Regions from separate parts of the Kitasatospora sp. NPDC096147 genome, predicted to be linked through region 1. Evidence: riboswitches for the same ligand, from Rfam matches in the RefSeq annotation. Region 1 holds a riboswitch; each other region holds the start of a gene.

Evidence for each region. Region 1 has a riboswitch for S-adenosylmethionine ahead of ACIRBX_RS04815 (IclR family transcriptional regulator). Riboswitches for the same ligand answer to the same signal wherever they lie in the genome.
Region 2: linked by a shared signal. The riboswitch ahead of thrC (threonine synthase) and the one ahead of ACIRBX_RS04815 (IclR family transcriptional regulator) in region 1 are both predicted to bind S-adenosylmethionine.
Region 3: linked by a shared signal. The riboswitch ahead of ACIRBX_RS10945 (aminotransferase class V-fold PLP-dependent enzyme) and the one ahead of ACIRBX_RS04815 (IclR family transcriptional regulator) in region 1 are both predicted to bind S-adenosylmethionine.

The regions. Positions count from the first base shown of each region.
Region 1 covers NZ_JBIWFX010000001.1:1,110,452-1,117,916, reverse strand. The annotation lists gene ACIRBX_RS04825 (alpha/beta hydrolase) at 1-35, opposite strand, end outside; gene ACIRBX_RS04820 (cholesterol oxidase substrate-binding domain-containing protein) at 190-2,040, opposite strand; SAM riboswitch class I at 2,171-2,313, shown strand; gene ACIRBX_RS04815 (IclR family transcriptional regulator) at 2,511-3,224, shown strand; gene ACIRBX_RS04810 (phytoene/squalene synthase family protein) at 3,469-4,380, opposite strand; gene ACIRBX_RS04805 (serine/threonine-protein kinase) at 5,142-6,497, shown strand; gene ACIRBX_RS04800 (alpha/beta fold hydrolase) at 6,589-7,465, shown strand, end outside.
Region 2 covers NZ_JBIWFX010000014.1:85,604-93,068, reverse strand. The annotation lists gene groL (chaperonin GroEL) at 1-68, opposite strand, end outside; gene ACIRBX_RS31635 (cold-shock protein) at 393-596, opposite strand; gene ACIRBX_RS31630 (ubiquitin-like small modifier protein 1) at 1,123-1,401, opposite strand; gene thrC (threonine synthase) at 1,434-2,714, opposite strand; SAM riboswitch class I at 2,732-2,869, opposite strand; gene ACIRBX_RS31620 (glucosyl-3-phosphoglycerate synthase) at 3,047-4,027, shown strand; gene ACIRBX_RS31615 (trehalose-6-phosphate synthase) at 4,092-5,567, shown strand; gene ACIRBX_RS31610 (hypothetical protein) at 5,626-7,465, opposite strand, start outside.
Region 3 covers NZ_JBIWFX010000003.1:86,046-93,510, reverse strand. The annotation lists gene ACIRBX_RS10955 (hypothetical protein) at 373-792, shown strand; gene trpD (anthranilate phosphoribosyltransferase) at 953-1,984, shown strand; SAM riboswitch class IV at 2,097-2,214, shown strand; gene ACIRBX_RS10945 (aminotransferase class V-fold PLP-dependent enzyme) at 2,268-3,629, shown strand; gene ACIRBX_RS10940 (Lrp/AsnC family transcriptional regulator) at 3,809-4,087, opposite strand; gene ACIRBX_RS10935 (rhomboid family intramembrane serine protease) at 4,084-4,881, opposite strand; gene ACIRBX_RS10930 (hypothetical protein) at 5,049-5,312, shown strand; gene ACIRBX_RS10925 (NYN domain-containing protein) at 5,680-6,981, shown strand; gene ACIRBX_RS10920 (NlpC/P60 family protein) at 7,142-7,465, shown strand, end outside.

The sequences.
Region 1 (7,465 bases):
CCACGGACGGGGGCGGTGGGGGAGGGGAGGTTCATGACGGGCCTCTCGGTGCTCGCGGTGTCGGGACCGCAGGGCCGCACCGCGCGCGGTGCGGCCCTGCGGTCATGAGAGTCACCGGGGCGGCGAAAGGATTCGGACGGTCGGCCACCAAGTGCACGGCGGGGACCTCCGGGGAGCGGTCGCCGCCGGCTACGGCGTGCGCAGCAGGCCGTCCAGGAACGGGTTGCCGAAGACGTGGTGGGGGTCGAGGCGGTCGAGGGTGGTGACGGCCTCGGTCCACTCGGGGAAGGAGGCGGGGATGGTGGTGGCGAGGACGCCGGGGTCGGACCAGGCGGCGGTGTCGGTGTAGGCCCAGCCCTTGGACCACTCGACGCGGAGGGCGGCGCGGGTGCCGTCGAAGGCGGCGAGCAGGGCCTGTTCGAGCTCGCGGCAGAAGCGGTGCAGGCCGGGGGTGCCGGGGAGGGTGAGGACGTCCAGCCAGAGGGCGGTGTCGCGGTCCGGGTGGGCGGGGTCGGGGCGGAGGGCCGAGAGCAGGGCGGGCCGGGCGCCGGGGATGCCGGTGGCGGCGGGGTCGTCGAGGCCGGTGACGCGGATCTCGACGGCGCCGTTGACGGGGTACTCGCCGCGCTGCTGGTACTCCGTCAGCAGGCGCTGGTAGGTGGTGGTGAAGGAGTGCACCGCCCACTGGAGGTCGGCCCGCCGCAGGTGCACCGCGTAGCCGTTGGCGGTGACCCGCAGGGTGGTCGGCCGGATGTACTGGAGCAGGTGGCGGGAGGGGCCCCAGAGGTCGGAGCGCAGGCCGCCGGCCAGCAGGTGGGTGAGCAGCTCGCCGGTCAGCAGGGTGCGCAGCAGGCCGCTGGACAGGAGGACGTCGGTGAGGTCCCCGGTCAGCCCGATCTTGGTGATCAGGTACTGGAGCTGGCCGAAGACCGGGGCCAACTCCGGCGCACCGGAGACCAGTTGTCCGGCCAGCTCGGCGACCGGCTGGGGGATGTTGTCGGAGAAGGGGTAGTTGTACGGCTCGTCGACGCTCCGGGCGGTGAGCGGTCGGGTCGGGGTGACCCGCCAGGTCTTGAGCCAGGGGTGGGTGGTGAAGGCGTACCAGATCGCCTCGGCCCGGCCGTCCCGGTCGACGAAGGAGGCGAAGGTGCGGGCACCGGCGCTGCCGGCGGCGCCGGGGCCGCCCGGGGCGGCGAACAGTTCGGTGGCCGGGACGTCGACCCGGCTGAGGCAGCGCAGCGGCCGGTCCGGGCCGACCCGGAGCACCGCCTCGGTGAGGAAGGCCCGGCCGAGCTGGACCAGCAGCGCCCCGGCCTCGGCCTCGGTGCGGTCGAACGTGCGCGGCAGGTACCGCCCGGCGGCCGGGTCCCAGACCACGGCGGTGAGCGAGACCACCTGGTTGGAGAGCGAGCCGTGGCCGTGGCCGGCGGGCGTGGTCTCGCCGGCCGCCGGGACGCCGGTGCCGTGGCCGCCGATGGCGAGCACACCGCCGACGGTGAGGTCGCCCGGGGCCGGGCAGCCGGCGACGCCGAGGCCCTGCTCGCCGAGGCGGGCCAGCAGTTCCTCCATCGAGGCGCCGGCCTGCACCCGGACGGTCGGGGCGCCGGCCACCTGCCCGGTGGGCAGGGTGATCGCGGTGAGGTGGCGGGTGGTGTCGAGCAGCAGGACGCGGGCCGAGGAAGGGGTGTCCGGGGCGACGGTGAGCGGGGCCCAGCCGTGCCGGTGCCCCTGCGGGCGCAGCCGCCAGCCGGCCGTGCGGGCCCAGTCGGCCAGCTCGGCCACGTGCTCCGGGGTGGTGGGCTCGCAGACCCAGAGCGGATCGGTGCGCACCTCGCCGGCCCAGTTCCGGTACTCCCGCTGGTACGGGACCAGCCCGCCGGGGAGGTCGGCGGGGGCGGTGCCGACCGCCCGGGCGCTGTCCGGTCCGACCGTGCCCCGCAGCAGCCAGGCCGCTCCGCCGGCGCCGAGTGCGGCGAGGGTCTGACGCCGTGTCAGTCCGCTTGGTTCGTACCGGTGTTCTGCCGATCGCTGGTCCGTCATGCCGCGACGCTACCAACGTGGATCACCCGAGGGGGCGATTCCGGCCGACGGGGGCCGGTGGGGGAGCGGTTCCGGACGAGGTGGGGGGAGGCCCGGCACGGCGGCCCGGGGTCTTGATATGGTTCCTCGCGAATCATCCAGAGGGGTGGAGGGACCGGCCCTACGAAGCCCCGGCAACTCCCCGGTCGAACCGGCGTCCGAAGTACGCGCCGTGCCGTCCGGGAGCAGTGCCAACTCCGGCCTGCCGCCACTGTGGCGCGGGAAAGATGAGGAGACACGGTGCTCTCTGTGCTGTCCTTCGTCCGGGCGCTTCCCACCCCGGCGCTTTCGCGTACCCGTTCTGTGTCTGGCGCAGGACCCCGGCCCACTTCTGCGGCCTTCCCTCGCTGACCACCCCCTGGGCTCCCCGTACGGAGCCCTCCGCGAGCGCCGCCACCCGCCGCTCGCGGGACCTGAGACGGAGTACATCCATGGAAACCACCAGCGGCGTCGGCGTCCTCGACAAGGTCACCTCCATCCTCGGCACCCTGGAGGCCGGGCCGACCACGCTGGCCGGGCTGGTCGCCGCCACCGGCCTGGCCCGGCCCACCGCCCACCGGCTGGCGGTCGCCCTGGAGCAGCACCGGCTGGTCGCGCGCGACGTCGAGGGCCGCTTCACGCTCGGCGCCCGGATCGGCGAACTCTCGGCGGCCGCCGGTGAGGACCGCCTGCTGGCGGCGGCCGGCTCGGTGCTCGCGCACCTGCGCGACGTCACCGGGGAGAGTGCCCAGCTCTACCGGCGGCAGGGCGAGATGAGGATCTGCGTGGCCGCCGCCGAACGGCTCTCCGGCCTGCGCGACACCGTCCCGGTGGGGGTGACGCTCCCGATGCGGGTGGGTGCGGCGGCGCAGATCCTGCTGGCCTGGGAGGAGCCGGAGCGGCTGCACCGGGGGCTGCAGGGGGCCAGCTTCACGGCCACCGCGCTGAGCGGGGTGCGGCGGCGGGGCTGGGCGCAGGCGGTCGGCGAGCGGGAGCTCGGGGTGGCCTCGGTCTCGGCACCGGTGCGCGGTCCGTCCAACCGGGTGGTGGCCGCCGTTACCGTCTCCGGCCCGATCGAGCGGCTGAGCCGGCACCCCGGGGCGCGGCTCGCCCACGCGGTGGTGGAGGCGGCCGACCGTCTGACGGAGGCCGTCCGGCAGTCCTGAGCGTGGCCGCCGCCCGGCGGTCGGCCGGTGCGGTGCGGCGACCGTCTCCCGGGTGGACCGGCCGGTGCCGGCCGGCAACGGCGGGTGGAGGACGGTGACGGTGCACTCGCCCCGGCCGTGCACCGGGCGGTCGGGTGGCGACGTCCAGTGGTCGGTGCCGGGCTCAGTGTCGGTCATGGCCGCCGAACCAGCCCGACGGACCGTCAGCCGGGCGTCGGCCGAGGGGGCGTCGGCCGGGAGACGGTCAGCCGGCGGACCGGCGGGAGCGGAGGTACTCGCGGGCGAGCAGCCGCAGCGCCGCGCCCTTCGGCGGGCCGACCGGGCGGCGCAGCAGGGCGGCCGGATCGGCCCGGGCGGCGGTGGCGGTGAGGGCGTCCAGGCCGACCATGCAGCGGACCATCGGCCGGTGCGCGGGCGGGGCCAGGTCGATCACGCTCCGGCCCTCGGCGAGCGTGCGGCCGGCCAGGTCGAGCTGATCGGTGATCAGGGCCCGGACGGCGGGCAGACCGGTGCCCGCCACCAGGTCGGCGCGGGTGACGCCGTGCCGGTCGAGTGCCTCCTGCGAGAGGGTCAGGCGGCCGTCGGCCAGGTCCTCGGCGAGGTCGGCGACGAAGTCGATGCGCTGGCTCGCGTCCAGGTAGGTGCGGCAGGCGGCTCGGTAGGCGCTCTGGTCGCCGGGCGGGCCGAGCACGGTGGCGACCACCATGAAGGCCGGCAGCGCGTAGACGTCCAGGTAGGTCTGGTACTCCGCCTCGGTGGCGAAGCCGGTGAAGTCGAGGTCGGCGAGGGAGCCGGCCAGGTGCTGCGGCACCAGGGTGCGCAGGGCGGGGTGGGCCGCGACGGTGTGCAGGAACGGGCGGAGCTCGGGGTGGTCCGTGCCGCCGTCCGCCAGCGCCCCGGTCACCTCCAGCTCCCACTGCGCGTATGCGGCGCGGCGCCCGTCCAGCGGGCCGCTGTCGAGCAGGGTGTCGGTGCGGTGCATGTAGGCGGTGGCGGCGATCACGTGCGGCACCAGCCGTGCGGGCAGCAGGAGCCGGGCCGCGAGCGCGGCCTCGCGGCGGTACCGCGTCACCTGCTCCCGCTGCCGGGTGTAGTCCTCCCGCAGCCCGGGGTCGGTGATGCCGGCCGCGTCCAGCGCCTTCGTCCAGCCGGTCAACTCGCGCCCGCCCTCTTCCGGTTGGTCCGTCCGGCCCGTTCACCCGGCCCGTTCACCCGGCCCGTTCACCCGGCCCGTTCACCCGGCCCGTTCACCCGGTGCGTCCGCTCGGTGGACGACCCGCGTCGTGATCGTCCGGGGCGAGCCTAGCCGGACTCTGGGAGGTCACAGGCGGTCGGGTGGCCCCCGCGTCGGCAGGAGGGCGGCGGGGCCGCGCGGGCGGGGCTGTGGCGGCTGCCGGAGGAGGGGTGTGCGGTGCGCGGACACGGGGGACGGGCGGTGCTGTCGGCCTGGCTGCGGTCTGCCGGTCCGATGCCGACCGGCCGGTGAGCGACTGCGGCTTCCGCCGCTCGTACTTCGACAACGGCTCGGTGCAGCCCGGTGACGACCACGTCCAGGTCAGCTTCGGCGGTGGCGGGGGCCAGTGCCTGCACCAGGGCCCGGGCGAGGGCCGGGGCAGCTTCCCGGGCGGTGGCCGGATCGTCGCGGGCTTCGTGTGGCAGGGGGGGAGTGCTGATCCGCCGTGCACGGAGGGCCCGGACGGCAGTTGCCCGGCCGGAAATCCTCAGGTGAACGGGCCACGCCCCTCGCTACCCTTCCTTCACCACAACGGGGGAAGGGTGGCGGCGCGTGCACAGCATCATCATGGTGCCCGGACGGAGGACGGAGCCGGCCGGGGGGTCGCGGCCCGCACCGGGGCCGGGCCCGTGCCCCGGATCCGGGGGAGGGCCGGGAGCGGCCGCCGCCGGGGGTGCGGGCTGGTGACGGCGCCCCCTGACGGACCGTCGGACCGGCTGTCCGTGCCGGCCGGCTACCGGATCGGCCCGTGGACGGTCGGCAAGCCGCTCGGCAGCGGTGCGTTCGGCACCGTCTACGCCGCCCACCGCGGCGCCCCGGTGGCCGGCGTGCCGACCCGGGCTGCGCTGAAGGTCCTGCCGACCGGCACCCGCACCCCGCGCCAGCTCGGCCACCTGCGCGAACTCGTCGCCCGGGAGGTGGAGTTGCTCCGCAGGGTGCGGGCACCCCGGCTGATCCGGCTGTACGAGGTGCGCACCCTCGACGACCCCGCGCTGCCCGGCCTGGACGGTGCCAGCGTGCTCGTCCTGGAGCTGGCCGAGCGCTCGCTGGAGGAACTGCTCGACGCCGACCGGACCCCGCGCGGCGGCCCGGCCCTGCTGGTCGACGTCTGTGCGGGCCTGGACCAGCTCCACCGGGCCGGTTGGGTGCACGGTGACCTCAAGCCCGGCAACGTGCTGCTGATGGCCGACGGCACCGCCCGGCTGGCCGACTTCAACGTGGCCGCCGAGCTGGAGGGCACGCACGCCTACGCCCCGGTCTTCGGCACCGCCGACTACACCGCGCCGGACCTGGTCTGGTCCGAGGTGGACGAGCGCGGGCGCAAGGTGCGCCCCAGTGCGGACATCTGGGCCTTCGGGGTGCTCGCCCACCTGGTGCTCACCGGTACCCACCCGCTGCCCGGCGGCACTCCCGGCGCCCGCCGGGACGCCGCCCTGCGGTACGCGCGGGGCCAGGACGAGCTCCGGCTCTCACCGGAACTCCCGGAGCAGTGGCGGCCGTTGCTCACCGACTGCCTGGCCCGTCGGCACGAGGACCGGGCCCCGCACACCGCCGCCTCGCTGCTGCGCCGGGTCCAGGCCGCCGCCGCCGGCCGCCGTGCTCCGTGGAACCCGGGCCCGTTCCTCCGTCGCCACAGCGGCCGGCTGTTGACGGCCGCGACCGCCGCCCTCGCCACCGCCCTCGGGGTCGGCCTGGTGCCGCTGCTGCCGGAGACCGGCTACGACCGCTGCGACCGGGGCGCGGTCTGTTTCTTCACCGAGCCGGACGGACAGGGCGAGCTCTGCGCCTGGGTGGACTCGGACGAGGACTGGTACCGGGGCGAGCTCACCTGCGGCTGGTCGGCCTCCAGCCCGCCGCGCTCGGTCTTCAACAACGGCCAGAGCCTCGCCGAGGGCGCCACCAGGATCGACGTCGGGTACTTCGCGGACGTCGAGTACCAGGACCGGATCGGCTGCCTGCCGAACGGCGAACGCCGCAACCTCCCGGAGCGTGGCCCGGCGCCGTACTCGCACGAGTGGGTCCGCTCGTGTGACGACTGAGCCGGGCGCGGGGGCGCGCCCGGCCGCCGTGTCACCACCCGCCGGTACGGTCGTGCTGACGGTGCGTCAGTGAGCCGGTCGGTGAGGGACGGTGGCGCTGGCGCTGGCGCTGGCGGTGGCAGTGGTGGCAGCGGTGCGGAGGGACGGCACGATGACGGCGGTTCGGCGGACGGTCGAGGTCAACGGGGTGCGGCTGTGCACCGAGGCGTTCGGCACGCCCGGGGCACCGGCCGTGCTGCTGCTCCACGGCGCCGGGCACTCGATGCTCAACTGGCCCGACGCGTTCGTGCGGCGGCTCGCCGACGGCGGCCGGTACGTGGTCCGGTACGACAGCCGTGATGCGGGCCGCTCCACCGCCTTCCCGGTCGGTGCCCCGCCCTACGGCCTGCGCGAACTCGCCTCCGACGCAGCACACTTGATCGCTGCTCTCGACCTCGGCCGGGCCCACGTGGTCGGCATGTCGCAGGGCTCGGCCGTCGCCCAGCTGCTCGCCCTGGACCACCCGGAGGTGGTGGCCACCCTGACGCTGACCGCCTCGACGCCGGGCGGCCCCGGCCACGCCACCCCCGACCTGCCGCCGATGGCGGCCCGGATCGCGGCGCTGTTCGAGCAGGAGGAGCCGGCGGTCGACCGGGCGGACCGGGAGGCGGTCGTCCGCCACCTGGTGGAGGGCGAGCGGCCGTTCGCCGCCGCCTCCCGGCCGTTCGACGCCGACGGCATGCGCCGGGTGGCCGCCCGGACGGTGGACCACGCCGCCGACATCGCCGCCCAGCTGACCAACCCGTTCCTGATCGACGCGGGTGCGCCCTGGCGCCACCGCCTCGGCGGGCTGGCGGTGCCGACGCTGGTCTGCCACGGCGACGAGGACCCGCTCTTCCCGCCGGACCACGGTCGCGCGCTGGCCGCCGAGATCCCCGGCGCCGCCTTCCATCTGCTGGAGCGGACCGGCCACGAGGTCTTCCCGCCCG
Region 2 (7,465 bases), on a different contig from region 1:
GCAAGCTGGTTCATGCCGCGCTCGAGTCCGCGGCGAGCTTCCTCGTCAAAAGCGATGATCTTGGCCATCGGAAGTGGTCCTCCAGGACACGTCGACTGCGCCGGACCGGAGGGCGCCCGCGACGGACGGCCCTGGTGTGCGGGGGTCTCGTCCCCTACCGCTCCCGGGGGCCTCACCGACCCGGTCCGTTGTCACTCTCATGCTGTGAGTGCTAACGCCAATGATTAGCACTCTCGGGTATCGAGTGCAAGCCCAATCGTGATACGCGCGCCCGTGCCGGTGCGCCGGCCGGGGACGTCGGAAGGCCCGTACGACGGGTGTCGTACGGGCCTTCCGGTGAAGCGTGGAGACTGCCAGCCCGAAGCCGAGCCGAGGTCCGCAGGTGCGGAAGGTCAGACCGCCGCGCGGACCATGTCCGCCTGCGGGCCCTTCTGCCCCTGGGAGATCTCGAACTCGACCCGCTGGCCCTCCTCGAGGGTGCGGTAGCCGTCCATCTGGATCGCGCTGTAGTGGACGAACACGTCCGCACCACCGTCGACCGCGATGAAGCCGTAGCCCTTCTCCGCGTTGAACCACTTGACGGTGCCCTGAGCCATTCCGAACTCCCCTTGTGCTGTGCTGGCCCTTCGCGGGTCCACAGGATGCGGACCCAGGTCTGTACCGGCACACGCCCGAGGGAACCCCCCCTGGGCGCAGCCGCGGTCAACACTCGAACGCGCCGACCGCCGCTGAATGTATCCGGACAGACGCCCTCTGCAACAGGGTCAACTTCGCCGAATTCGCCGTATGACGAAAGGGATGTGACGGGAGGAAAGCCTCAAGGGGCGGCAATTCGCGCGGGACATAGCGGACCTAACGGGATGAAACTCCGTCAGATTCCTGACACTGGCCTGACAGTTCGCGTCTCAGCGCGACCGCCCCACGTCTCAGCCGCCGGACGGGCCCTCCGTGCACGACTCAGCCGCACCACCGATCGGGATTCGAAACATCCGATCCGCATCCGCACTCTACCGCCTGCGACCTGACGGAAATTCACCGCGACGTGCGACGGGCCGCCACCGATATCCGGAATCATTCGTTCCGGTCGCGGTGACGGCCCGTCGCCGTACTCCCGAAGCGGGTTCAGCAGCCCCCGGCCACCGCCGGAATGATCGAGATGTTGGCGCCGTCCTTGATCTCGGTCTCCAGGCCCTCGTCGAAACGCACGTCGTCGTCGTTGACGTAGACGTTCACGAACCGGCGGAGCTTGCCGGCGTCGTCCAGCACCCGGGCGGCGATGCCGGGGTGGTTGGCGTCCAGGTCGGCGATCACGGCGGCCAGGGTGGCGCCCTCGGCGGCCACCTCGGCGGCGCCGCCGGTGTAGGTGCGCAGGATGGTGGGAATGCGGACGGTGGCGCTCATGGGGGTACTCCTAAACCGGTGCTGAGGGGGGATCAGGCGGAGGCCAGGCCGGCCGCGCGGAAGGACTCCAGGGTCGGGCGGATGGTGGCGGTGAGCCCGGCGTCGGAGACGGCGTCCAGGGTCTTCAGGCCGTCGCCGGTGTTGATCGCCACGGTCTCCTTCGCCGGGTCGAGCTGCCCGGTCTCGACCAGCTTCTTCAGCACGCCGATGGTCACCCCGCCGGCCGTCTCGGCGAAGATGCCCTCGGTGCGGGCCAGCAGCTTGATCGCCTCGACCACCTCGGCGTCGGTGACGTCCTCGACCGCCCCACCGGTGCGGCGGGCGATGTCCAGCACGTACGGGCCGTCGGCCGGGTTGCCGATCGCCAGCGACTTGGCGATGGTGTCGGGCTTGACCGGCTTGATCACGTCGCGGCCGGCCTTGAAGGCGGCCGAGACCGGGGAGCAGCCCTCGGCCTGGGCACCGAAGATCTTGTAGGGCCGGTCCTCGACCAGGCCGAGCTTGATGAGCTCCTGCAGACCCTTGTCGATCTTGGTGAGCTGGGAGCCCGAGGCGATCGGGATGACGATCTGCTCCGGCAGCCGCCAGCCGAGCTGCTCGCAGATCTCGTACGCCAGGGTCTTGGAGCCCTCGCCGTAGTAGGGGCGAAGGTTGACGTTGACGAAGCCCCAGCCCTCGCCGGCCGGGTCGCCGATCAGCTCGGAGCAGAAGCGGTTCACGTCGTCGTAGTTGCCCTCGATGCCGACCAGCTCGCCGCCGTAGACGCCGGCCATCACGACCTTGCCCTGCTCCAGGTCGTGCGGGATGAACACGCAGGACTTGAAGCCGGCCCGGGCCGCCGCCGCCCCCACCGCGCCCGCCAGGTTGCCGGTGGAGGAGCAGGAGAGGGTGGTGAAGTGGAAGGCGCGCGCCGCCTCGATGGCGCAGGCCACCACGCGGTCCTTGAAGGAGTGGGTCGGGTTCCCCGAGTCGTCCTTGACGTGCAGCTGGGCGGTGAAGCCGAGCTCGCGGCCGAGGTTGTCGGCCTTCACCAGCGGGGTCCAGCCCGGGTTCAGGTTGGGCTTGGAGGCCACGTCGGCCGGGACGGGCAGCAGCGGGGCGTAGCGCCAGATGGACGCCGGGCCGGCCTCGATCCGCTTGCGCAGCTCCTCCGCGTCCTCGGAGCCGAAGTCGTAGGCGATCTCCAGCGGGCCGAAGCACTCGAGGCAGGCGAAGCTGGGGCCGAGCGGGAACTTGGTGCCGCACTCGCGACAGGACAGCCGGTCGGCGGGGCCGAGGTCGACGGAGGGTGCGGCGGAAACAGCGGTGGCCATGGTGGCGGAGACCTTTCTCCTCATCTTCCCCGTGACGCGGGCGCGCCACAGGACGGAATTGGCACCTGTCCCGCCGTGGCCGCCGATGGGCCGGATCGCGCGAGAAGGTTGCCGGGACGTCAACGGGCCGTTCCCTCAGTCCCTCTGGATGAGCTCTGTGAAGTTGTGGTCCTGCGCTCCGGCCGACCCCGACGTGCGAAGGTCTGACCGCAGTACGAAGACTGTATCCGAAGGCGCCCGAGCGGTGACCCGCCGTCCGCTGTACGAGATGCGAAACGCGAGGAGACGAGACAGTGCCCGACCAGCCTCAGCCGTCCGACCCTGCCGAGGAGTTGCTGCCCGAGGTGTCCGACTGGCTGCGCCGGCGCTCCTGGACGGCGGCCGACCGGCCGCTGGACGCCCTGCTGACGGCCAAACGGGCGGCCGGCCCGGCCGGCACCATCAGCGTGGTGCTGCCCGCCCTGGACGAGGAGCCGACCGTCGGCGAGATCGTCCGGGTGATCCGCCGCGAGCTGATGGAGCGTCTGCCGCTGGTGGACGAGCTGGTGGTGGTGGACTCCGGCTCGGCCGACCGGACGGCCGAGCTGGCCGCGGCGGCCGGGGCCCGGGTGGTCCACCGGGACGAGCTGCTGCCCCGGCTGCCGGCCGTGACCGGCAAGGGCGAGGTGCTCTGGCGCTCGCTGCTGGCCACCTCCGGGGCGATCGTCTGCTTCGTCGACGCCGACCTGCGCGAGTTCGACCCGGCCTTCGTCTCCGGGATCGTCGGGCCGCTGCTCACCGACCCGTCGATCGAGCTGGTGAAGGCGATGTACGACCGCCCGCTGGAGACCGAGGGGGCGGTGGTGCCGGCCGGCGGCGGGCGGGTGACGGAGCTGGTGGCCCGGCCGCTGCTGAACCTGCACTGGCCCCAACTGGCCGGATTCGTCCAGCCGTTGGGCGGTGAGTACGCGGCCCGCCGGTCACTGCTGGAGCGGCTGCCGTTCCCCACCGGCTACGGGGTGGAGCTCGGCCTGCTGGTGGACGCGCTGGAGCTGGCCGGGCTGGACGCGCTGGCCCAGGTGGACGTCGGGGTGCGGCACCACCGGCACCAGGACGGCCAGGCGCTCGGGCGGATGGCCGCGACCATCTACCGGACCGCGCTGGAGCGGCTGGACCGGACCGGGCGGCTGAAGAGCGGCCAGGACCTGGTGCGCCCGCTGCTCACCCAGTTCTCCCGGGACCCGGCCGGCCGGGAGTTCACCGCGCACACCCACCCGGTCGGCGCGCTGGAGCGCCCGCCGATGGTGACCGTCCCGGAGTACCACCCTCGGTGAGCCTCCGCGCGCGCCCCGTGTGCCGACTGGTTTGCCCCCGGGGGTGAGAGGCAAGGTTGGTGACATGGCCGATCACGCGACCGCACGTTCGAATCAGACCGGGGCCGCCCCCATCCTGGTGGCCTCCAACCGGGGGCCGGTGTCCTTCACCGCCGAGGACGACGGTTCGCTCACCCTGCGCAGAGGCGGTGGCGGACTGGTCTCCGGGCTGTCGGCGATCGACGACCCGTCCGCCGTCTGGGTCTGCGCCGCCCTCTCCGAGGCCGACCGCACGGCCGCCCGGCAGGCCCCCGACGGCCGGCTGGACCTGGCCGGGCACGAGGTCGGCGGCCAGGCGGTGCGGATGCTGGACATCGACCCCGGCACCTTCGCCCGGGCCTACAACGGGGTGGCCAACTCCACCCTCTGGTTCGTCCACCACCTGCTCTACGGGACGGCGGTGGCCCCGGTCTTCGACGACCGCTTCCGCCGCGAGTGGGAGTCCTACCGGGCCTACAACGCGGCCTTCGCCGGGGCACTGGCCGCCGAGGCGGCCCCCGGCGCGGCGGTGCTGGTGCAGGACTACCACCTCTCGCTGGCCCCCGCCCTGCTCCGCGAGCTGCGCCCGGACCTGAGGATCGGTCACTTCTCGCACACCCCGTGGGCCCCGCCGGAGTACTACCGGCTGCTGCCCGACGACGTGGCGGCCGACGTGCTCGCCGGCATCCTGGGCGCGGACCGGGCCGGCTTCCTCACCCGACGCTGGGCGCTGGCCTTCGCCGACTGCTGCGAGGCCGTGCTCGGCGCGGAGGTGGACCGCGAGGCCCTGACCGTCACGCACGCCGGGCGGACCACCGTGCTGGGCGTGCACGGGCTGGGGGCGGACGCCGACTTCCTCCGCGAGCGGGCCCACCGGCCGGACGTGGACACCAGGTTGGCCGCCCTGAAGGAGGCGGTCGGCGACCGCCGGACCATCGTCCGGGTGGACCGCACCGAGCTGAGCAAGAACATCGTGCGGGGCCTGCTGGCCTACCGGCACCTGCTGCGCACCCGCCCCGAGTGGCTGGACCGGGTGGTGCACGTGGCCTTCGCCTACCCCTCCCGGCACGACCTGCCGGAGTACCGCGAGTACACCGCCGCCGTGCAGCGGACCGCCCAGGAGATCAACGACGAGTTCGGGACGGCGACCTGGCAGCCGCTGATCCTGCACGTGAACGACGACTTCCCGCGCTCGCTGGCCGCCTACCGGCTGGCCGACGTGGCCCTGGTGAACCCGATCCGGGACGGCATGAACCTGGTCGCCAAGGAGGTGCCGGTGGTCTCCGACGCGGGCTGCGCGCTGGTCCTCTCCCGGGAGGCCGGGGCCCACGCCGAGCTGGCCGACGACTCCCTGGTGGTGAACCCCTACGACGTGATCGCCACCGCCGAGGCGCTGCACCGGGCCCTCACCATGCCCGCCGCCGAACGGACCGACCGGACCAAGCGCCTGGCCGCGGCGGCCACCGCGCTGCCGCCGCAGCAGTGGTTCCTGGACCAGCTGCACGCGCTGCGCGGCGAGTGAGCCGGGCGGCCCGCCGGGCCGGTGGGAGGGCTGATCCCCCACCGGCCCGGACGGGTCGTCAGGTGGTGACCGAGACCGTCTGCCCCGCCGCCACCTTGACGGTGAGGTAGCTGTAGGTCACCCCGTGCTCGACCTTGGTCTGCGCCTTCTTCGCCACGCCGTCCACGTACAGCTTCGGGTGGTCGCCGGTGAACCGGGCCTCCCAGGTGTACCCGCGGCTGTCGGAGTGGTTGGTCAGGGTGGAGCGGTTGGCCCCGTCCTGGCGCAGCCCGATCCGGTCCTTGCCGACCGGGATGTCGTCCACCTGGAGCCAGTCCATCCCGGCGGGCAGCCGGGAGACGGTGGTGAGCTTCCGGTTCGGAGCGTCCGGCTCCAGGCCGAGCAGGCCGGAGACGGTCTGGCCGACCAGGGTGAAGGAGACCTCGGGGTAGTCGCCGTTCGGGCCCTGGGAGGCGTTCACGTGCTGCACGTCCCGCTGGTCGTAGACGTACTGCATCCACTTCCAGGCCGCCGCGTTGCGGTTGTTGGCGAAGAAGGTGTCGGGCAGGTAGGTGAACGCCTCGATGTTCGACGGTCCGTCAGGGCCGGCCGCCTGGGCGTCGACGAAGTCGAGGTAGGCCTCGTTCCGCGGGCCGGCCTCGATGATCCTCTTCATCGGCATGAACCAGCTGTTCTCCAGGCCCCAGCCCTTGAACGCGGTGCCGTCCAGTGAGTACGCCCGGACCATGTCGGCGCCCGAACCGGAGCCGCTCCAGTCGGAGTTGAAGTACTGCTTGAGCGCGGCGGCCTGCTGCTCGGCCCTGGCGGCCAGCGCGGTGTCGCCCTTGCCCCTGGCCAGCGCGGCCAGGCCCAGGTAGGCCTGGTACTGGGCGGCGATGCCGTCGCCGGCCTCGGCGAGCTTCTCGTCGCCCTGCTCGTTGTAGCTCGCGGTGCCGGAGAAGATGCCCTTGCCGGTGCCCTCGGCCACCGCCACCGGGCCGTTCGCCCTGGACTGGTTGTGCAGGGCGACGAACTCGTCGGTGGTGTGCCGGTAGAAGTCCCAGAAGACCTCGTCCTCGACGTACGCCTTGTCGCCGCTCCAGCGGTACGCCTGGGCCGCCTTCTCCACCAGCTCGAACGGGGCCGGCACCTCGCGGACGAACAGGTCGGGGCGCCGGTAGTCGATGCTCAGGTAGGTGCCGGTGTCGAAGTTGTGCGCCCAGACCGGGTAGTACTTGTGCGCCTCGGTGGCCGAGGCGGCGAAGGAGCGCAGCATGGTGCGGTTCTCGGCGGTCAGGCCGAGCACCTGGGCGCCGACCACCTGGTGGGCCATGTCCCGGGAGTAGTAGCCGCTGCGGTTGGCGTAGCCGGCCCAGTAGGACGGGCCGTAGACGGCGGTGCCGGTGCCGAAGCGGTTGTTCTCGTCCACGTTCACCGGGCCCGCCGAACCGGACAGCAGCACCCAGGAGTTGGCCTTGCGCTTGGCCCAGTCGAACATCTCGGTGATCCGCGGGTCCGAGGAGGTGGCGACCGGGTCGGCGGGGGCCGCCGGGGAGAGCATCACGTCGTCGATGTTGAGCCAGCCGTCACCGGACTCGAAGGCGATCTCGACCTTGTCGCCCTTGCGGACCTCGACCCGGCTGACGGTGTGCCGGGAGTACTCGTAGCGGGTCGGCAGGGTGACCCTTCCGGCCTCGACGCCGTTGACCCGGACGGCGAGGGCGCCGTTCGGACCGCCGGTGGCGATCCAGGCCGAGACGTCGTAGCGGCCGTTCACCGGCGCGGTCAGCGTCTGGCTGATCCGGTGGCCGGGCCCGCCGTCCAGGTAGGCCAGCTTGGCGCCACCGTGCGGGTAGTTGGTGGCCACGCCGGAGCCGGAGGTGAAGTTCCATCCCCTGGTGCCGAGTTCGAAGCCGGGA
Region 3 (7,465 bases), on a different contig from region 1:
ATGCCCCGTTGGCAGCCGACGGGGCGTCGGAGACCCTCTCCACCGGCCCGGTGTCCGTTTTCTGACGGTTCATCGGAAGGTGCCTGCACCCGTTCGCCCCGCGTGTTGCTCCCGGACTTCTGAGGGGCCGTCGGCTACTGCCCCTTGGCCCCTCCGCCGTCCGGGTGGACTCCGCCCCCCGGGTGACGGTCCGTCGCCCGACCGGGTGACGCGGCGGCGGGCCCGGCGCAGCGAGATCGCGCGAGGGGCTCACCACGAGGGGCGTCGCGGAGTAGCATCCGGAAGTGAACGTGGTCCGGATCACACCCGGCCCGGTCGAGCCGACGCGCGCGCACCACCCATATAAGAGGACGAGCACCGGGAGCAGGGCCCATGGCGCACACGACGGACGAGACGCTCACCGTCCTCGTCTACAGCGACGACCGCAACACCCGCGAGCAGGTCACCCTCGCTCTCGGCCGCCGCCCCGCCGCGGACCTCCCCGAGGTCGAGGTGCTGGAGTGCGCGACCGTCCCCGCCGTCCTGCGCGCCCTGGAGAAGGGCGGCATCGACCTCTGCGTCCTGGACGGCGAGGCCGTCCCGGCCGGCGGTCTCGGGGTGGCCCGCCAGGTCAAGGACGAGATCTACGGCTGCCCGCCGGTGCTGGTGCTGATCGGCCGCCCGCAGGACTCCTGGCTCGCCGCCTGGTCGCGCGCGGACGCCGCCATCTCGCACCCCGTCGACCCGGTCCCGTTCGCCGAGTCCGCCGCCACCCTGCTCCGCGCCCGGGTCGCCCGCCGCACCCCGGCGTAGCGCGAGCCCGCCCGGCCGAGCGCAGCGGTGCCGCACTCCGGCCTGACGTCCCGTCAACCCCACGGCGGCCGTCTCAAGGGGAAGAACAACGCCGCACCGCCGCACCGCGGATCGCTAGGCTGGCTCCAGTCCACGTCAAGACGGAGAACTGGAGCTAGCCATGGCCCGCACCTGGCCCGACCTGTTGAGCACCCTGCTCGCCGGTGAGAACCTCACCCAGGCCGACGCCGCCTGGGCGATGGACCGGATCATGAGCGGCGAGGCCACCCCCGTCCAGGTGGCGGGCTTCGTGGTGGCCCTGCGCGCCAAGGGCGAGACCGTCGACGAGATCGCCGGGCTGGTCGACTCGATGTACGCCCACGCCGTCCCGCTCACCGTCCCCGGACCGGCGGTGGACGTCGTGGGCACCGGCGGCGACCGGGCCAAGACGGTCAACATCTCCACCATGTCGGCGATCGTCGCCGCCGCGGCCGGGGCCAAGGTGGTGAAGCACGGCAACCGCGCCGCCTCCTCCTCGACCGGCGCCACCGACGTGCTGGAGCAGCTCGGCATCAGCCCGGACGTCCCGCCGCACCGGGTGGCCGAGATCGCCGAGGAGGTCGGCCTGACCTTCTGTCCGGCCCCGGTCTTCCACCCCGCGATGCGGCACGCCGCCCCGGCCCGCCGTGACCTCGGGGTGCCGACGGCCTTCAACATCCTGGGCCCGCTGACCAATCCGGCCCGGGTGACCGCCCACGCCATCGGCTGCTTCGACACCCGGCTGGCCGGGCTGATCGCCGGGGTGCTGGCCCGCCGGGGGGCCACCGCGCTGGTGTTCCGGGGTGACGACGGCCTCGACGAGTTGACCATCTCGGCCACCTCGCACGTCTGGGTGGTGAAGGACGGTCAGGTCACCGAGACCTCCTTCGACCCGCGCGAGGTCGGCATCGAGCTGGTCGGCATCGAGGCGCTGCGCGGTGGCGACCCGGCGTTCAACGCCGCCGTGGTGCACCGCCTGCTGGCGGGGGAGCGCGGCGCCGTCCGGGACGCCGTGCTGCTCAACTCGGCCGCCGCCCTGGCCGCGCTGGAGCTCACCGACGCCCCGCTGCCCGAGCAGCTCCGGGCCGGCATGGCCCGGGCCGCCGAGGCGATCGACTCGGGTGCCGCCGAGGCCCTGCTGAAGAACTGGGCCGCCGCCACCGCCCGTACCTGACAGGTGAGTTGAAGGCCCGGACCACGGTCCGGGCCTTCGGCGTACCCGGGTGCGTCCAGATAGTGGAATGCCGTTTGACCACTCTTCGGAAGCCGCCCTAGAGTTCTGCCCAGGTCATGAGTGACAGCGACAAGCCCCAGCTTGCTGTCCGGCAACCCTCCGTCCGTGGCGGGGTGCCCTGGGTGAGGACCGGGCACTGCGGCGATCCGTCCGCAGCGCAAGCGCGGACGTCGGTGGCACAGATGCACCCCGAGGTCCCGGACCTTACGAGGAGTGCACCCCCATGTCGACTGCCACCCGTACCTGCGCCCCGCTCGCCGTCCTCGGTCACGACGTCGAGGTCCCGCTGGCCTCCGGCGAGAAGGTCACCTACGCTGCCCTCGACTACGCCGCCAGCTCCCCGGCGCTCCAGCGGGTCTGGGACGACGTCGCCGCCTACGCCCCCTACTACGGCTCGGTGCACCGCGGCGCCGGCTACCTCTCCCAGCTCTCCACCGACCTGTTCGAGCAGAGCCGCCGCACCGTCGAGGAGTTCCTCGACCTGCGCGAGGGCGACCAGGTGGTCTTCACCCGGGCCACCACCGACTCGCTCAACCTGCTGGCCGCCGCCGTCCCGGCCGGCACCGAGGTCTTCGCCTTCGAGACCGAGCACCACGCCTCGCTGCTGCCCTGGGCGCACAACGGCCTCAAGGTCACCTACCTGCGCGCCCCCCGCTCGCACGCCGAGGCGGTCGAGGCCTTCGACCGGGCGCTGCGCGAGAACCCGGCCGAGCACCGCCTGCTCTGCGTCACCGGCGCCTCCAACGTGACCGGCGAGCTCTGGCCGATCGCCGAGCTGACCGAGACCGCCCACCGCCACGGCGCCCGGGTGGTGCTGGACGCCGCCCAGCTGGCCCCGCACCACCGGGTCTCGGTCCGCGAGCTGGACGTGGACTGGATCGCCTTCTCCGGCCACAAGATCTACGCCCCGTTCGGTGCCGGGGTGCTGGCCGGCCGCGCCGACTGGCTGGACGCGGCCGAGCCGTACCTGGCCGGCGGCGGCGCCAGCCGGACCGTGGCCCGCGAGCTGGACGGCTCGGTCGCGGTCGAGTGGCAGACCGGCCCGGCCCGGCACGAGGCCGGCTCCCCGAACGTGATCGGCGCGTACGCCGTCGCCTCCGCCTGCAAGGCGCTCACCGAGGCCGGCTTCGACGCGCTGGAGGCCCGCGAGCAGGAGCTGATCACCCGTCTGAAGGCCGGCCTGGCCGAGGTCCCCGAGGTCCGGGTGCTCAGCCTGTTCGGCGAGGACGCTGCCCGGGTCGGCGTGCTCTCCTTCGTGGTGCAGGGCTGGAACAGCTCGCACTTCTCCGCCGCGCTCTCCGCCGAGTACGGCATCGGCGTCCGCGACGGCCTGTTCTGTGCGCACCCGCTGGTGCGCACCCTGCTCGGCGGCGAGGAGGCCGCGCCCTCCGAGTGCGGCGCCCCCGAGTCCTCGCTCCCGGGCGAGCGCAGCCTCAACGCCATCCGGGTCTCGTTCGGCGCCGGCACCCCGGACGAGCACCTGGACCGCTTCCTCGGCGCCGTCCGCGAGCTGGTCGCCAACGGGGCGGCCTGGACCTACCGGAACGAGGGTGGCCGCTGCGTGGTGGACACCCGCCGCAGCTGAAGCCCGGGGCACCGGGGGCGCGAGGAGCCGCGCGCAGCGGAACGGCAGGACGGGCCACCGGCTGATGCCGGGTCAGCTGCCGGTGCGTCGCCGTCCGCCCCGCGCGGTTCCCCGCGCCTCCGGGCCGCTGCCGCCGGACGTCGCCCACCCGACGTCACGTCCTGCCGTGCCGTGCCGGGTCAGTCCAGGCCGAGGGCGAAGGCCGCCTCCAGGTCGTGCTTGGAGTAGGTGCGGAAGGCGATCTGGGTCTCGGTGTGCTCGACGCCCGGGATCTTGTTCAGCCGGGCCGGGATGACGGCCGCGAGGTCGTCGTGGTGGCGGACGCGGACCATGGCGACCAGGTCGTAGCCACCGGTCACCGAGTAGACCTCGCTGACGCCCTCGATGGCCGCGATCTCCTCGGCGATCTCGGGGATCCGGTCGACGCTGGTCCTGATGAGCACGATCGCGGTGATCACTCTGAAGCTCCTGTCCGTGGGTTCCGGGCCAGCGTAACGGCCGCCCAGGTGCCCAGGTACCCGGCGGCGAAGCCGATGACGTGGACCGCGTAGGCGACCCCGGTGCCGGACTGGCGGACCGACAGCCACTGGAGCAGGAACCACAGCCCGAGCACCAGCCAGGCCGGGAAGCGCAGCGGCAGGAAGAGCAGGGCCGGCACCAGGGTGGTGACCCGGGCCTTCGGGTACAGCCGCAGGTACGCCCCGAGCACCCCGGCGATCGCCCCGGACGCACCGACCAGCGCCCGCACCGACTCCGGCCCGCCCGTCTGTGCCAACGCCCAGCCGTAGGTGGCCAGATGACCGACCGCCAGGTAGCCGAGCAGGAAGCGCACGCGCCCGAACCGCTGCTCCACCCCCGGGCCGAAGACGAAGAGGAAGAGCAGGTTGCCCAGCAGGTGCGCCCAGCCCGCGTGCACGAAGAGCGCGGTCAGCACCGAGACCACCGGCAGCTTCTGGGGCGTGGGCGGCAGCGGTGGGCACTCCGGCAGGGCCGGTGGCAGCCGGCCGAGCTGATCCCGGGTCAGCGGACGGTTCGCCGTCAGCTCGGCCGGGACGGCGCCCCAGCGCTGCTCGTAGCGCTGCTCCGCGCAGACCCGGGCCGGGCCGGTGCCGTACCGCGGGTTGAGGCCGGCGCTGGGGGAGACCAGCAGGACCAGCAGGCTGAGTCCGATCAGCGTCCAGGTGACCACGGGCACCCGCTCGGGCGGCCGGACGTCGCGGGTGCCGGCCGGGGCCGGGGCGGTGGTGGCCATGGGTGCAGGCATTCCTCCGGGATCGGGCGGGCACACCCGCTCCTGCTGCATGTGGGGGACCCGACCGGATCGCGGACGGCGGTCCGGCCCGCCGCGGCCAGGCCATAGGCTTGGCCTCCCGGACCCTGGGTGACCGCCGACGCGGCACCAACGAGAGGACTAGGCACATGACGATCGCCCTCCCCACCGCCGAGACCCGCTGGCGCTGCACGCTCTGCGGCAACCTCACCCGCTTCGACGTGACCCGCTCCGCCCGGACGGTGGAGTTCCTCCACTTCGACCTGGCCGGTGAGTCCAAGGTGGAGGAGACCGAGGTGCTGGCGGAGACCGTCGAGTCGGTCCGCTGCCGCTGGTGCAACGCGGTCGACCAGGTCGAGCTGGTGGCGCGCCCGGGTGCCGAGGAGGCCGCGGAGGAGCAGCAGGGCCGGTAGGAGTCCTGATCCGGGGGTGCCCCGGCCCGCCCGGAGTGTGGCGTGGGTCGGGCCGGGGCACGGTACCCGCGACAATTGCAGAGAGCGGTGTGTTTGAGGGCAGCGGCAACCGGCCGTGCGGACCCCGCGCAGCAGCAGGATCGGAGCCGAGGACGTGGTGGACGCAGCCAGGGGGACAGCCGAACCGCAGGGGCAGCGACCCCCGGCGGAGCCGGCCCCGGCGGCCGTCGCACCGGCCGCCGCCGAGCAGACCACGGCTGAGCAGCCGTCAGCCGAGCACCCCGGGCAGCCCGCCGACGACCACGAGCAGCCCGACCACGAGCAGCCCGAGCAGGCCGAGCCCGAGCAGCCCGCCGCCCCCGAGCAACTGGGCCGACCGCTCCCGGAGGGGGTCCGCCACCGAGTGGTGGGCATCGCCGCCGACGCCCTCGGGGGCCTGCCGGTCGGTGAACTCCCGTCCGCGCTGCGGCAGTACGCCAAGTTCACCCCCGCCCGCCGGGCCAAGTACGCGGGCACCGCGCTGGCCGCCGCGCTGGAGGCGGAGCCCGCCTTCCGGCAGCGGATAGCCGATCGCCTGCGGCTGGGCCAGCCGGATCTGGTGAAGGCGCTGGAGGCCGGCAGCGTGCCGGGTGCGGCCGATCCGATGGACGTGGCCGCCGCCGCCTACCTGGTCCGCCCGGCGGGCTGGACGGCCCTGGTCGCGGAGGCCGGCGAGCAGGCCGAGCGGGCCGGGGCCGAGGGCGCCGCCGCCGAGGCCGAGCGCCTGGTGGAGAAGCTCCAGGAGGAGCTGGCCGAGGTGCGCGCGCAGGGCCGGGCCGACCTGGAGCGGCAGCGGGCCGAGGGCGAGGGCGTCCGCCGGGAGGCGGATTCGCTGCGCAAGAAGGTGCGCAGCCTGGAGAGCGACACCCGGCGGGCCCAGGCCGAGGCGCGCAAGGCGCAGGCCGAGCTGGCCGAGGCGAGGGGCGCGGCGGCGACGGAGCTCGGCACGGCCGAGGCGGAGGTCCGGCGGCTGCGGCACCGGATCACCGAGCTGGAGAGCGCGCTGGAGAGCGGCCGCCGGTCCGCGCGGGAGGGCCGCAGCGTGGAGGACATGCGGCTGCGGCTGCTGCTGGACACGGTGCTGCAGTCGGCCCAGGGGCTCCAGCGCGAGCTGGCCCTGCCGGTGACGCAGCTCCACCCGGCCGATCTGGTGGAGGCGGTGGTGCCGGGCTCGGCCTCGCCGCACGACGTGGCCCGGCGGGCACTGGCGGAGGACGATCCGGCGCTGCTGGACCAGCTGCTGGCGATCCCTCAGGTCCACCTGGTGGTGGACGGCTACAACGTGACCAAGACCGGGTACCCGACGCTGCCGCTGGAGCAGCAGCGGATGCGGCTGCTGGGCGGGCTGGCGATGCTGGCCCAGCGCACCCAGGCCGAGGTGACCTGCGTCTTCGACGGCCAGGACCTGGACGCCCCGGTCATCATGGCGCCGCCGCGCGGGGTGCGGGTGCGGTTCAGCCGGACCGGGGAGACGGCCGACGAGCTGATCCGCCGCCTGGTGCGGGCCGAGCCGCAGGGGCGGCCGGTGGTGGTGGTCTCCACCGACAAGGAGGTGGCGGACGGCGTGAAGAAGGCGGGTGCGCGCCCGGTCTCCTCGATGCTGCTGCTCCGGCGGTTGTCCAGGCCGTGAACTCTTCTGACGTCAGGTCAGGGCAGCGTGGCGCGTTTGTGTCCGTACCGTGAAAGCCGGTGAGCGTAGGGAAGTTCGTCCCGGTAGGGGAGTGGCGCGACGGGTTCTGACTCACTAGGGTCAGGCGTCAAACCTATTTTCTGGACTAACGCCCGAACGGGTGAGCGTCCAGAAGCTGAAGGAGTTCGTCACCTTGGCTTCCCACCGCCGTCCCAAGCAGCCGAGCCGCGCACGGGTCACCGTGCTCACCGCCGCCGCTGCGACCGCGGTCGCCCTCTCCGCCCAGTCCGGCGCCTACGCGGCCCCCGCGAAGCCCACCAAGGACGAGGTCAAGGCGCAGGTCGACAAGCTGTACGAAGAGGGTGAGCAGGCCGCCGAGCGCTACAACGGCGCCAAGGAGCGGGCCGACCAGCTGCGCAAGCAGGCCGACCAGCTCCAGGACCAGGTGGCGCGCGGCCAGGAGCAGATGACCGAGCTCCAGACC